2 regions of the Synechococcus sp. M16CYN genome follow, and region 1 is predicted to be linked to the other one. Evidence: predicted binding sites of a transcription regulator. Region 1 holds the regulator's gene; the other holds the start of a gene.
The links. The regulator NtcA, encoded in region 1, controls nitrogen genes in cyanobacteria. The targets are predictions, from matches to a motif close to GTANCNNNNGNTAC.
Positions count from the first base shown of each region.

Region 2: the regulator NtcA is predicted to act here: its motif matches at 5,494-5,507, upstream of ABWV55_RS04460 (Fe2+-dependent dioxygenase).

Region 1 is NZ_AP029048.1:511,111-518,128, reverse strand. It holds gene ABWV55_RS02435 (thioredoxin domain-containing protein) at 345-851, shown strand; gene thyX (FAD-dependent thymidylate synthase) at 961-1,683, shown strand; gene dcd (dCTP deaminase) at 1,680-2,273, opposite strand; gene ABWV55_RS02420 (cob(I)yrinic acid a,c-diamide adenosyltransferase) at 2,273-2,884, opposite strand; gene ntcA (global nitrogen regulator NtcA) at 3,616-4,332, shown strand; partial or broken gene ABWV55_RS02410 (DUF3084 domain-containing protein) at 4,363-5,522, shown strand; gene ABWV55_RS02405 (resolvase) at 5,519-5,965, shown strand; gene pth (aminoacyl-tRNA hydrolase) at 6,201-6,818, opposite strand; gene ABWV55_RS02395 (TatA/E family twin arginine-targeting protein translocase) at 6,824-7,018, opposite strand, start outside.
Region 2 is NZ_AP029048.1:939,585-946,602, reverse strand. It holds gene cobJ (precorrin-3B C(17)-methyltransferase) at 134-1,834, shown strand; gene ABWV55_RS04470 (iron uptake porin) at 2,625-4,220, shown strand; gene ABWV55_RS04465 (hypothetical protein) at 4,456-4,662, opposite strand; gene ABWV55_RS04460 (Fe2+-dependent dioxygenase) at 4,785-5,450, opposite strand; gene ABWV55_RS04455 (extracellular solute-binding protein) at 5,619-6,584, shown strand; gene ABWV55_RS04450 (ferritin) at 6,719-7,018, shown strand, end outside.

The sequences.
Region 1 (7,018 bases):
AAACATTCATCACCAAAATAATAAAATTATTGAGCAAGTTGGGAAATATTAAGTAAGCGCTAATAATCACTATAAATAACAAATTGACTACTAAAATCACTCTCTAAATTTTATACTATTTTTAGGAAAAATGTGTTGAATTACATGTAAAATAAATTGTTTATATTTAGATAAAAGTGATTACCTAACGTAACCCACAATATCTAAAATTGTCGAAGGCTAGAGAAACATCAAGTGCGTCATCTAAACTAATTAGGTTCAATGCAAATATCAAAGCCGTTGGTTTACACCAGCCCCACTATTCGGTCAAAACTGTCAGAGTGAAGCTAGTCGCGTTCATATTGATGACCGGTAGCCCTCAGCCCGTGCCGCTGAGCCGGCTTCAGCAAGTTGTGCTGGTGATCGTTTCGATGGCATTAGCTATCGGCCTTCTCCTAATGCGGGGAGACATTCAAAGCGAAACGCCTACGGAACAGCTTGCACGGCGCTCCATAGACTTAGAAGTAGCTTTAACAAACGGGACGCCAACGATAATTGAGTTCTATGCAGACTGGTGTCAAGTGTGTCGGGAAATGGCACCAGCAATGCTTGAACTGGAAAGCTCAACCCGGAATTACCTCGATATCATTTTAGTGAATGTCGACAACCCTCGCTGGCAAGGTTTAGTGAATCGCTACGAAGTGAACGGAATTCCCCAACTCAATCTATTCTCCGCTGATGGTCAACTATGCGGACGTTCAATCGGGTTGCGACAGCCAGAAGAGTTATTGGCTCTAAGCACAGCTTTGATCAACGAGAGATCGCTTCCAAAGTTACAAGGCGTTAAAAGTAGTGTTGGCCTTGAACAATGAATCCACCTTCGGTGGGCTTGGCGAATGTGATTCTTTACAGCTATAGCTGACTTGAAAGACATTAGCAATCTCACCACGATTATTACATAGTGCTGGCTTATTTACTTTCATGGATCGTTTTCGCGTCGACTTGATTGCTGCTACACCAAACCCGCAACAGTGCACTTACGCTGCGATGCATCAAGACTACAGCGAGAGTTTCGTTGCAAGAGAACGCAGCAACTGGCCAGATGAAGAACATGCTGGAGAAATCTGTGTCAAGCGGTTGCTCTCAGGAGGACGCGGCCACTACGGGCCTCTTGAACACGCCCAGATTATTTTGAATGTGGGGTGGTTCCCTCATTCAGTGGTTCAGCAAGCACGCACACACCGTGTTGGGGTAAGTTTTGATGTGCAGTCTATGAGGTACACAGGAGAACGTATTTGCCGTGCCGCAGATGGTAAAATCGATCCTGAGGAAGTATTTTACCTGCGACCGCTTGGAGATTATAGAGATCGATATGGCAAAAGATACGCTTACACTTCGGAGCAACGATCATTAGATTTAGATCACTGTCGGCTGTCTGCGCAGCGATATCGAGATCTCCTTCGCTCGGGATTCTCCGAGGAACATGCCCGCGGAACCCTTCCATTCGATTACCGTCAACACTTCGTAGTTAGCTTCAGCTTGCGAGCATTTTTCCACTTCGTAGACTTACGCTCAAAACTGGATGCCCAGCTAGAGATTCGTCAACTTTGCGATCTCATGTGGCCTCATATAGAGAATTGGGCCCCACAATTCGCGCAATGGTACAAAGAAAGCCGAATGTATCGCGCGCAGTTGGCACCCTAGACCTTAGCCAAAGTGACGCGTTCTGGTTGATGTTGGTATTTGCCCTGGCGGTCGCTATACGTAATGGAACAGGGTTCACCCTCGAAAAATAATAGTTGACAGATTCCCTCATTGGCGTAGATGCGGCAATCAGCTCCGGAGCTGTTGCTGAATTCAAGGGTGAGATGGCCTTCCCAGCAAGCCTCTACAGGAGTTGTGTTCACTATGATTCCAAGGCGCGCATAGGTGCTCTTGCCAAGACAAATCACTGTGATGTCTGACGGCACTTTCATGCTCTCCAAGGCAACCCCAAGCCCATAGGAATGAGCAGGAATAATGAAGTAACGGCCATCTCCGTCTTCATGTAAAGGAGTCGGTTCGAGGTTGGTAGGGTTGAATCGCTTGGGATTCATCACTGTCCCAGGTATATGCCTGAAAATCAGGAACTCTTTAGGTGAAAGTCGGAGATCGTAGCCATAGGAAGAACAGCCAAAGCTGAGAACAGGTCGCTCACGTAGCTCAGAGTCCAGGTGACGAACTAAACTCGATTGAAAAGGCTTGAGCATTCCAAGCTCGGCTTGTTCCATGATCCAACGATCACACTTGAGCATCAGAGTCCTCGGTGCAGTTCTGTTACCTGATCAGCCATCACAACGATACTGGTGGGGACAGATGGACCAGTGATAATGACATCCATGGACTTAGGGCGCTGTTTCAAGGTCGACAACAGGTCAGCCTCGTCTATACCGCCAAGACGTACAGCTAAACCAATTTCATCCAGAACAAGCTGATCAAGATCTCCGGTTATTAGGTGCTGGCGACACACTTTCCAAACGGCCTGAATGGCATCACGGCATCCGTAGATACTCGGTTCCGCAACGCGTACCGGAATATCGGGACGCAACCAGGTAAGGGCACTACACAATTGAACACGACCCGACGGTCCTTGGTGTACGCCACCCTTGAGGAATTGACTAATCAAAACGCGACTTCCAAGCCCTGCTGCACGCACAGCTTGGCTCAGCACACCAGAAAAACTTCCCCGATAAGGAGCCGTGTGTACTTGCAACTGACCTTTCGGGGCCACTAAACGTAGAGAGCTTGGCGACGTTCCTAGGACACGCGAAAGAGAACACAAACCAATACGATCAAGCGCTTGAAGATCACTACCTTTGGAATGGATCTTCTGATGTCTGTGGCGGTCGGTCAGGCTTGCGGTCATCACGTTATTCTACGCCGAGAGATTCCCGGAATACCTCAAAATGTAGCGGCGTAAAGCCACCTCACGGGGTGATGGACACTATCCATAGTGTTCGAAGTGTGATGTCGGGATAGTTACGAGGTGTAACGCACTTGCTTTTGAGTCACAAGCGACCCAATATTGGCTTTAGTTCGATGAAGGTCATAATGGCAATTCTCACCTTTTTCCGGTGAGCTTAAGGCCCTATAAGCGTTGAACTTAGTTGTTGTCTATGCCGAGCATGCTGAATTTTCCTTCGCGGTGTTTATTTCGATGACAACGTGCAGTAGTTAGGCGAGACGACAGTCAACGGCTATTCGGCGCTGAGCATGTACTTTCCCTAGATTCCACACCGCAACGTCAGAAATACGAGTTAAAGAAGCTGTTGGGCTAAATCCAAAACATTCAGCGCCTAATCGACTGTAGCCTTAAAGTGGCTGCAGTCGATTAGGCGCTCGACTTTTATGACAGTCAGGCGGAAATCTGACTCAAAACAGGTATGGTTAGAACGGTTTACAACGATCGAGAGTGCAGGAAACCGCAAAAAGAGTCTCCTGCAGTCGCCGCCTGCTAACATGTGCGGCCGAGATTAGGATAAGCAACGGGGATATAGATGCAAGTACTGAAAATCTGAGTAGGAGGCCAATGCGTGATAATGGTTGTAGAGCTCCCCGAGTCAGACTCGTAACTTTTCCGTTAATAGCGGTAAACCGATGAGCACCAGCACTGGTTTCACTCACTACGTACCGCTCGGCAATGCGATTACGCCTGCTCAGCAGCCGGGATTTACTTCTTTGCTAGATATCATTCGCGATCTTGACGGTGCCAACACCGAGCTGGTGGAACGCAACAAAACAATCTTCTTCCCGGGGGACCCCGCAGAACGCGTCTACCTCATTCGGCGCGGCGCTGTGCGTTTATCAAGAGTTTATGAATCCGGCGAAGAAATCACCGTCGCACTGCTAAGAGAAAACAGCCTATTTGGTGTGCTGTCGTTGTTGACGGGTCAACGCTCTGATCGTTTCTACCACGCAGTAGCATTCACTCGTGTTGAGATGGTGACAGCACCGGCAGCATCGGTTCGAACAGCGATTGAAGCAGACACCTCTGTGGGGCTCCGCCTCCTACAGGGTCTGTCTAGTCGAATTCTGCAGACTGAAACAATGATTGAAACTCTTACTCATCGAGACATGTCCTCCCGTCTTGTGAGTTTTCTTCTTGTGCTCTGTAGAGACTTTGGGGTACCTGACTCTTTAGGAATTACGATTGATCTGCGCCTTTCCCATCAGGCAATAGCTGAAGCAATTGGCTCAACACGCGTCACAATTACGCGTCTGCTAGGAGATCTGCGGCAATCGGGTCTCGTGCAAATTGACCGTAAAAAGATTACGGTCCTCGACCCGACTGCCTTGGCTAAGCGATTCAGCTGATTGCATTCCTAGTGGAGGCCTTAGTGGTCCATGAGTGGGTGGCTACTGATCCTCTCTTTGCTGGTGCTTGGAGCAGCCTTATCGACTCTCGGCGACCGCTTAGGCAGCCGCGTAGGGAAAGCCCGCCTTCGCTTATTTAACATGCGTCCACGCCGCACGGCCGTGGTCATTACTATATTAACTGGTAGCCTGATTAGCGCTATTTCGTTTGGCTTGATGCTGCTAGTCAGCCGGCGACTACGAGTTGGTCTCTTTGAGTTGGACACGCTACAGGCGCGATTAAAAGAGAGCCGTGAGCGGTTAGACGCCGCTAAGCGCGAGCGCGTAGAAGCGCGATCTGCTACAGCCCGCGCTGAGGATAGGCTTGGGGTAGCACGGCGACGTGCCGATACTCTCCGGCAAGAGCTGACACTTTTGCAAAAGCAACGTCAAGACCTCGAAACAGATAAAGATCGACTCAGTCGTGATATCGCAGACCGCGACGTTGACATCCAACGAAAAGAAGCTGAACTCGGCAGGGTGCGCAATCAAATCAAGCTCGGAAAGAAGGAATTAAATGATCTTGAGCGCAATCTTGTCGCCTTACGCCGTGGTGCCGTGGTGCCGTGGTGCTCAGCAGTGGTCAAGTCTTGGCCACTGCCACGATCCGGACAGAGTCAGTTGATCAGAGCAAAAAGATGGTGGATCATCTGCTTCGAGCGGCCAATTTCAATGCTTACAGTAAAGTTTTACCTGGAGAACTTCCTGATCAGCAAATTGTTCGCGTCCCTCAGAGCGATATAAAGCGTTTGCGAGAAATTATTAGTGAACCAGGCATATGGGTGATATCGATGCGATCGGCAGCCAACGTTTTACGGGGAGAATCTGTGGTCTACGCTTTCCCAGAAGTCTATCCAAATCGTTTAGTGGCCCTCTCAGGAGATATCCTAGCTTCCGTAAGATTTACTCCTACTGAACGCAACAACGCAACCATCCGTACTCGTCTAAACTTGCTACTTACATCGGCCTACGCAGAAGCAAAACGACGCGGATCCCTAGCCGCAAGTCTGCGGTTCGATGGTGGTGCATTGGCTTATCTCGGACAAACACTAATGGACCAGCCCGAGAGGGAAGTCACCTTGCAGGCGATATCCGCGCGTGACAGCAACAGCGCTGACCCAATCTTCGTGGTCGTGAAGTCGATCCTTTGAACCTGCTGATAGCGCTAGATCCAGGACGAAGCAAGTGCGGCTTAATTCTGGTTGATTATAGACAAAGCCGCGTTTTAGCTGGTCATGTTGTGTTACCTACCGCCGTTCTCAAGCTTGTGAATAAATGGGCGCGGCATCAACTTCTTGATCGCATTATCATTGGAAATGGCACAGGTGGTACTCAATGGATTCGCGCTTTTACTGGTCTTGCTAAAATCCACCGGGTTAATGAGTATGGCACTACCCTGCGGGCGCGTCGTCGGTATTGGGAGTTGTGGCCACCAAAAGGTTGGCAACGCTTACTGCCTACAGGGTTGAGATTGCCCCCTAAGGAATTAGATGCCATAGCTGCACTGGTAATGCTGGAGGACCACCTTGGATATCGTTGCGCTTGGCCAGGACCACCTCCTGATTTTTCGCTTAAAACTTGGCCCGAACTGTGAAATCACTATTAACACTAAACCCTTATCAAGGGTTTATATAAATGAAATAAACAAGGAAACACAGCAGGGAACTTTGAACCAATGCTCTTCCCAGTAAAAGTTTTGCTGTCAATTTCTTCGCAGTCAAAAGGTCAAAGAAACTCCCCTTTTTATAGGAACTTCTTCTGGCACTCGCTGATTTTAAAAATACTGTCCTGATAAGCGAAGATTTACATTTTGGCAGGGAATATCGCAATCACATCTCAGGAGCGGGTGAATAACGGAATCCATTGATCCATGTTCTAGCTTGCTCAATGCCCTGCTCCTTAAGGCGGTCCAGGCCATCTAGAGCGACATCGAGAACGGCGTTGACACAGGACTGTTCAGATCGACTGAAGGGACTGAGTACATGGGATACCGTGAGTGCTCGCCGTTCGGCTGGATTCTCAGCCGGCGCGCCAATCCCAATGCGGAGCCTGGGGAACACCGAAGTACCTAGATATTGAATTGTGCTTTGGAGACCGTTGTGCCCACCTGCACCGCCTTGACCTCTTAGTCGCAATCGCCCAAGTGGAAGATCCATATCATCGACCAGCACCAGAATTTGTTCTGGTTGAAAGCCGTACCAATCTAATGCAGCCCGAATCGAGCGACCACTATCGTTCATAAAGGTCTGAGGCATGAGCAAGCGCAGCCGCCGATCACCCAGACCTGTATCAGCTTCCAAGCCATGTAGTTTATCTCGTCGCCGAAAATCGAAGCCTTCGCGTCGTGCTAACCGCTCGAGAACCATAAAGCCAATGTTGTGACGAGTACCGCTGTACCCCGGCCCAGGATTACCCAAACCGACAACAAGACGAAGATGCTGGACCACCAACCTCAAGCTCTTGGGGGAAGCTCTTTTTTAGACTGATGATCAGTAGAAACAACTGTTTCAGATTCAGCCATAGCCTTGTTAATTTCTCGTTCAAATTCCTTGGAGGCAAACTGGAATCCTTTCAAGGTCTTGCCCAATGTTCGACCGAGTTCAGGTAAACGCTTCGGACCAAAGACCAATAACGCAACAGCAGCGAT
Region 2 (7,018 bases), 430 kb from region 1:
AGATTTCTCAGTAACGATGGTAGCTTGCGTAGTAAACTCCAGCAGGTTCTAGAACATCCTGACTACCTCATCAGATACCAGATTTATAGGCTTTGGCCTGTCTTCTAGCAGCAACTCGATTCTGAAAAGACTATTGCAGCTGGGACATCTCAATCAAATCATTCCACAGGAAAAAGATTTCAAAGTAGAACTTGCCAGATACTGGCAACCTGAAAATAGATTCGTCATCGTAGGATCAGTTGGGGCAATTACCCGATTAATCGCCCCCATCATTCGGGGAAAGGATTTAGATCCAGCTATTTTGGTCCTTGACCCGGGCGGTGAACATGTGATTCCACTGTTGGGGGGGCATAGCAGCGGAGCGGAGCGATGTGCTCTGGAGTTAGCAGCAGAACTGGGGGGAACCGCTGTAATAACAAGCTCCTGCTTCTATGAGCGACGACTTCCGGTTGATTGCTTTGGAGAAGCCTGGGGTTGGCGTCGCAGCGGAACGGCGGAATCCTGGCGCAATCTAATGAAAAACCAGGCCCGTGCTCAGCCTATGAGGGTTATGCAAAATAGCGGTGATCGACGTTGGCTAAATGCGACTATTTTCCCTTTAATCGATATGGTAGAAGCCGGTAGTATCGATTTTTTTATCGGTCCAAATCATTATGAGGGATGTTCTTGGCATCCACCGACTCTTTGGATTGGGGTGGGCTGTGAACGGGGCACCAGCATAACAGTGCTACGCCGGGGAATTGCACGCTCATTGGATGAAGCTGGATTAGCTATCGAAGCTGTTGCCGGCCTAGCAACCGCAGATCGTAAAGCTAATGAACCAGCATTGCTTGCTCTCTGTGAAGAAAATCGTTGGCTACTACGTACCTATGCGGCCGAAAACCTGGCGACTATCTCAGCACCAACTCCGTCTGAAACAGTGTTTAAAGAAATGGGAACCGCATCCGTAGCCGAGGCAGCCGCTCTTTTAACGGTAGGAAATAAGGGCTCATTGCTACAAACTAAGCGCGTTTATCATGCGAGTAAATCAGAAAAAGGTGCCGTCACAATTGCCGTTGCCGAAAGCACCATTGCAATAGCACCCCAACGTGGGGAACTTCATCTGATCGGAAGCGGCCCTGGAGATCCAGCTCTACTAAGCAATGATTGCAAAGGTGCTTTAAGCCGATGCAGCTGCTGGGTCGGATATAAACTCTACCTTGATTTGATAGAACCGTTACGCCAGCCCGAACAAATCCGCTTTGATGGCGAGCTTACAAAAGAACGAGACCGGTGTTCTGAAGCCTTGGAACTTGCATGCCAAGGGGCACGTGTCGCCTTGATTTCATCAGGAGACAGCGGCATTTATGGGATGGCGGGGCTTGCACTCGACCTATGGCTTCAAAGAACTAAACGAGAACGACCCAAGTTTCAAGTCCATCCAGGTATTTCAGCACTTCAACTAGCGGCGGCAAAAGTTGGAGCACCTCTAATGCATGACTTCTGCGCGATTAGTTTAAGCGATTGGCTAACTCCATGGCATGTAATTGAAAAACGAATTAAAAGTGCTGCCACTGGCGACTTTGTAATAGCCCTCTATAACCCTAGGTCCAAGGACAGAGACTGGCAGCTAGCGAAAACACAGGATGTATTGTTGAAATATCGAAGACACTCAACTCCAGTGGCTTTAGCAAGGCAATTAGGAAGAGAAAACGAGAGTATTAAACTCACGACTCTTGAAGCACTAATTCCAGAACAAGTCGACATGTTAACGATAATTTTAATTGGAAACAGCAGCAGCTACAGCAAAGATGGAATGATGCTAACACCGAGAGTATACACAGGAACTCAGTAGTATATAGATAAGATGCAAAATATCCAGGAACATCACAGTTAAGAAGCGGTGTCTTATGGTTGCCCAATTATTACCGACTGGCGACATGCCAATAACTAGTATTAAAATGGGGTACCAATTATTTCAGACAATTAATCTGCAACCAATAACTGTTACCAATGATAACTCCTCAGTTCACGGTCTCTTTAAGTACATAGTAGCTAATTACTTTAATTATGGCTCAAAACCGTCTCCAATTATTTTGATGTTTAGTTATAAACCCAAGGAGATCGAGGTCTTTGTGATTTAATTATACACTCAATTAAGCAAGGAAAGTAATTAGGCTAGCTACCTAGCTGTTAACTTGGTAGTTAGCCTAAAACATACAGAAACTGTTTCAACTGATAAGATAAAAGCACACTATTTGTTGGGATTAATCACGGCCACAACGGCAAGAACCGCCTCTCCACTTTGAACATTTAGACTTCCTGCATCCTTTTTTCTTATGAATTCTTAAAAGATTGGCTCTAGCGTCGGCAGATAATTCCATAAGCCTCGTCAGGCTAACAATCAGCGATTGTAGGCGCTGAAAACGACTCAAAAACTTGCACTAAAGATCAAACTAGCAAAAATTACAACTCACTGAAATAAAAGGCACATTAATTCTAGCAAAAAACAAGATTACCATTGATAACTCAACCGCAATGTGTAGAACGATCAATCGTTATGATCTAATCATATAATTTGTTACGTTAAATACTTTTTGAGCAAGGCAAGATCGCGATCGCTTAGAGAATCTGGCGCTTTCTGTGTGAGGAATTCTCAAGTGAAGCTTTTCCAGCAAATACTGGCGGCTCCCGCCACTCTTGGCCTTCTGGTCTCTGGTGTCAATGCCGCTGAGATCAACATCAACGGTGTTTCTGACTACGCGGCTGACTCTTCTACTAACAGTCTTAACCAAGTCGCTAGTGTGACCCAATTCTCTGACGTTTACCCTACCGACTGGGCTTATCAAGCACTAAATAACCTAGTGGAACGGTATGGCTGCGTTGCTGGTTATCCAAACGGAGCTTTTCGTGGTAACCGGGTAATGACTCGATACGAGGCCGCAGCACTGCTGAACTCCTGCCTCGACCGTACTACCGAAGTCACTGACGAACTGCGTCGCCTCCTTAATGAATTCGAAACCGAACTCGCTATCGTTCGTGGCCGTGCCGATGGCCTTGAAGCTCGCGTTGGCGAATTGGAAGCAACCCAGTTTTCCACTACTACTAAACTGCAAGGTCAAGCAGACTTATTTCTTGGTGCCGTTACTTATGATAATAGACAAGAATGCAATAAGAAAAACAGTAATTGCAACAGTAATGGCAGCAACTTATCGTACCGTTATACACTGAATCTCAGTACATCCTTTTCAGGAAAGGATCATCTATATGCCCGTCTTCGCACGGGTAACATGGACAACGTTTGGACTCAAAAGGATTCCTATTTGGCTGATGCCAAATTAGGAGATAACACGCTGAAGGTTGACAAGTTCTGGTACATCTTCCCAATCGGCTCTCAGCTCACTGCCACTGTTGGCAGCTTGATTGAGAATTACTACATGATTGAAACGCCTACTCGTTACAAGCCCATCCTCAAAGCTTTTAAGCTTGGTGGTTATGGAATAGCCTTAGGTAGCAATACAGGTCAGGGTTTTGGCCTACAATGGCGCCAAAATGTCGATCCAGGCAAAAGAGCATTAAATATTGCTGCTAACTATGTTACGAGCGGAGCTAAAAGCAACTCTAAGAAGGGAATGTTTGGTGAGGATACCGATGCATATTTTCTGAGCCAAATAGGCTATGGTAATCGTCAGTGGCATATCTCAGCATTATATTCTTTGAAGAATGCAGGTCAACTTTGCATAGAAAGCAATACCGAAGGCAGGTGTATTACAACTAAAAGCAAGGTCGCAACTGCAATGGGCTATTCCACGCCCCTAGCAAGAAACCTCAGCCATCCGATGCACGCTGTTGGCTTGCGTGGTTATTGGCAACCAACTGAGTCAGATGTTACTCCCACGATCAGTGCAGGTGTTGACTTTGGTTATGCCGAAAGTGAGTACGATGGTAACTCTGAAACTCTCAAAGGTTGGATGATAGGTTTAAACTGGAAAGATGCTTTCATGAACGGCAACAAGTTGGGTATTGGTTTTGGTTCTTACTCCGGTTATGCCACCAGTGTCAAAAATAAAGACACTGGTAATGAAGCCAACTTTGCTGTCGAAGGTTATTACGATTTTCAGGTGAGTGATAACATCAAAATCACTCCTGCGGTATTTTGGGTTTACAATGCCTACGGTGATGTACAAGTTAACGGTCAGGATAAATTTGGTGGCCTTATAAAAACTAGATTTCGATTCTGATTACTGCTAGTTAGTTTACAGAGGTCAAAAGGATATCTGCTAGATATTCTTTTGACAAACAAGATCATAAATAATAAGCGCCTACAAATAGTCTTATCTTTAGAGGAATAATTAAATTTATACGGATCACAAAAATCACCACAACTTTAGAGAAGGAAAATTGAAAGTAAAAAAATTGTTTTTACTAAGCATTTTAAGTTATTAATTAGAACTAAAAATCTAAATAAATATGAAGTTACCAACAATTTTCACCTTCGCCGATAGGTACACATATGCTCTCATGTTCAGATAACCTATTTTTTTCTTTATTATTATTATCCAACTCATTTTCCTGATTATCATTAACAGTTTGATCAGTGGACCATTCTTCTAGATTACTAACCTCTTGACCATGGACTGTATTAGACGATGCAGAAGCAACTAAAAGAGATGTAGCAGCCAAGAAAATGGTAACTGCTGAGACTCTAGGCATTTCTAAAAAATCAAAGCCTATCCTAGAATAAAAATTGAAAAATAAATACTAGTATCATATATTTCGATGGGCGACAGCAACAAAAAGTATATTTAACTAGAAAAGCGTCTAACAGCATTTGCATAAGATTGAAAAATTAGATCTAATTCATCAGAACGACCGTGTCGAGCAAGCAAACCCTTAGCGCCAGCTTCTAAATTAAAGAGGAGGGAACGATCTTCTGAAGATTGAACGTAACTCTCAATCCAACCAACACAAACAAGTCGAATACCACCTAAGATGGGTTGAACACAATGCAGTAACGAGCTAGGATAGAGAATAATGTGACCCGCTGATAAACGAATACTATTTGTAGTTTGAATTGATTGAAAAACAAGTTCGCCTCCATCATACTCACTAGGATTACTTAAGAAGAGAGTAAAAGAGATATCACGACGACCATACTTCGAAAATGGATTATCTACATGCCAACCATACCCATCACCAATTTCACTACGAGACAGCAAAATACTATGTACTTTATAAATGAGTGCGTAACTCTTCAAAAGAGAGTTAGAAATTATCTTATTTGTGACGATCTTAATAATAGAAATGGCTAAGGGTGAGGTAGGATCGAGTTGACGATTAGTTTTAACGCGAGCTGCATGATCTCCAGCAGTAAGTCGACCATCAAGCCAGGGTAAATTATCTGCCATAAGGTCACAATAGAGACGGCTGATTTCTTGACAAGTAAAGAGTTCGGATGTCAAATAATCCATAAAAACGAAAAGTTAGGAAAAAAGACAGACCGAAGCAACTTATGTAGTATTTAATACATCTAAATGAGTAAAAATAAACTGGTGGGAAAAGGAGAGCTAGTAGAGTGGAAAAGGAACCCCAGGTGAAATCAGGCGTTGTTACTTCCTGCTCTTGCAATAACTCTGCTAATGGCGATCCAAATTCCTAATACTGCGAGAGAAGTTTTAGTTTACTCAGGACGTTACTACAATACGGACCGCCAAGCTTTCAAAGCATTTAATAAACTTACCAAGATTAAGGTTAGACTAATTGAGGCCGATGGCATGACACTAATAGAAAGACTTAAGCGTGAAGGAACGAATTCAAGGGCAGATGTAATCCTACTCGTCGATGCAGCACGTATAAACAACGCAGCAAAGGAAGGGTTATTAGCTCCAATAGAATCTAACCAGCTAACCCAGAATATTCCTGTGCAATATCGTGACCCAAAACATAGATGGTTTGGTCTAACACGACGAGTTAGAGCTGTTATTGTTAATCCTAAATTAGTAGAGGTAGAAAGCATCAAGAGCTACGATGATTTGGCAAATCCAAATCTTAAAGGAAAACTTTGTTTAAGAAAACGAAAAAATGTATATAATCAGTCTCTTGTCGCAGATCAAATTATCCAGCAAGGCGAAACCAAAACAATAAGTTGGGTGCAAGGAATGATCAAAAACGTGAATCAACCATTTTTTGGTGGAGATACATCTCTTATTCGAGCCGTTGGCCAAGGTCAATGTGGTGTGGGTGTTGTTAATCACTATTATTTAGCCCGCATGCAAGCTGGTGCTAACGGAAAGAAAGACAAGCTATTAACAGAAACAATTAAATTGATTATGCCTAATCCTGCGCATGTCAATATAAGTGCTGCTGGAATGGTAAAATCAGCAAGAAATAAAGCCGAAGCGATTAAACTAATTTCCTTTCTTGCTTCACCAAAAGGTAGTATATTTTTAACTAAACCAACCTATGAATATCCTATAAATGGGTTCGGAGAATCTAATGAACTCAAAAAGTTTGGACGATTTAATTCAGCTAGTACATCAATTAGTAAACTTGGAAGTACACAAAAAAGAGCTATTCAGATTATGACTAATTATGGATGGCGTTAATAGAGATAACTAGACCCACATAGAATAGTTGATACTAATTATTAGTAGCAAAAATAAAAGTAACACTTGGCAGATGCATTTGTGACTCAGTGTGGTTATATTCATGTCATAACGACTGCAAGGAGTACTTACTCATGACTTCAGTAACCACCTCACAGTTTGGCATTAACGCTGTAAATACTGGATTTTCAGGTCGTGCCGTAGCAGAGCCAATGGCAGAAGATTTGTTTAACGGACTACAGCACCATCTTAATATGGAGCGTCAAGCTCACACAAACTATTTTGCAGCAGCAATATGGTTTGCTGAACGTGAACTTAAAGGTTTCTCTAAGTATTTTCGAGAAGAATCTCAAACTGAACATGGACATGCCGCACAATTTGCTGAATACTTAATTGCTCGTGGACAAATAGTTAAGCTGCTTTCACTTGAAGCC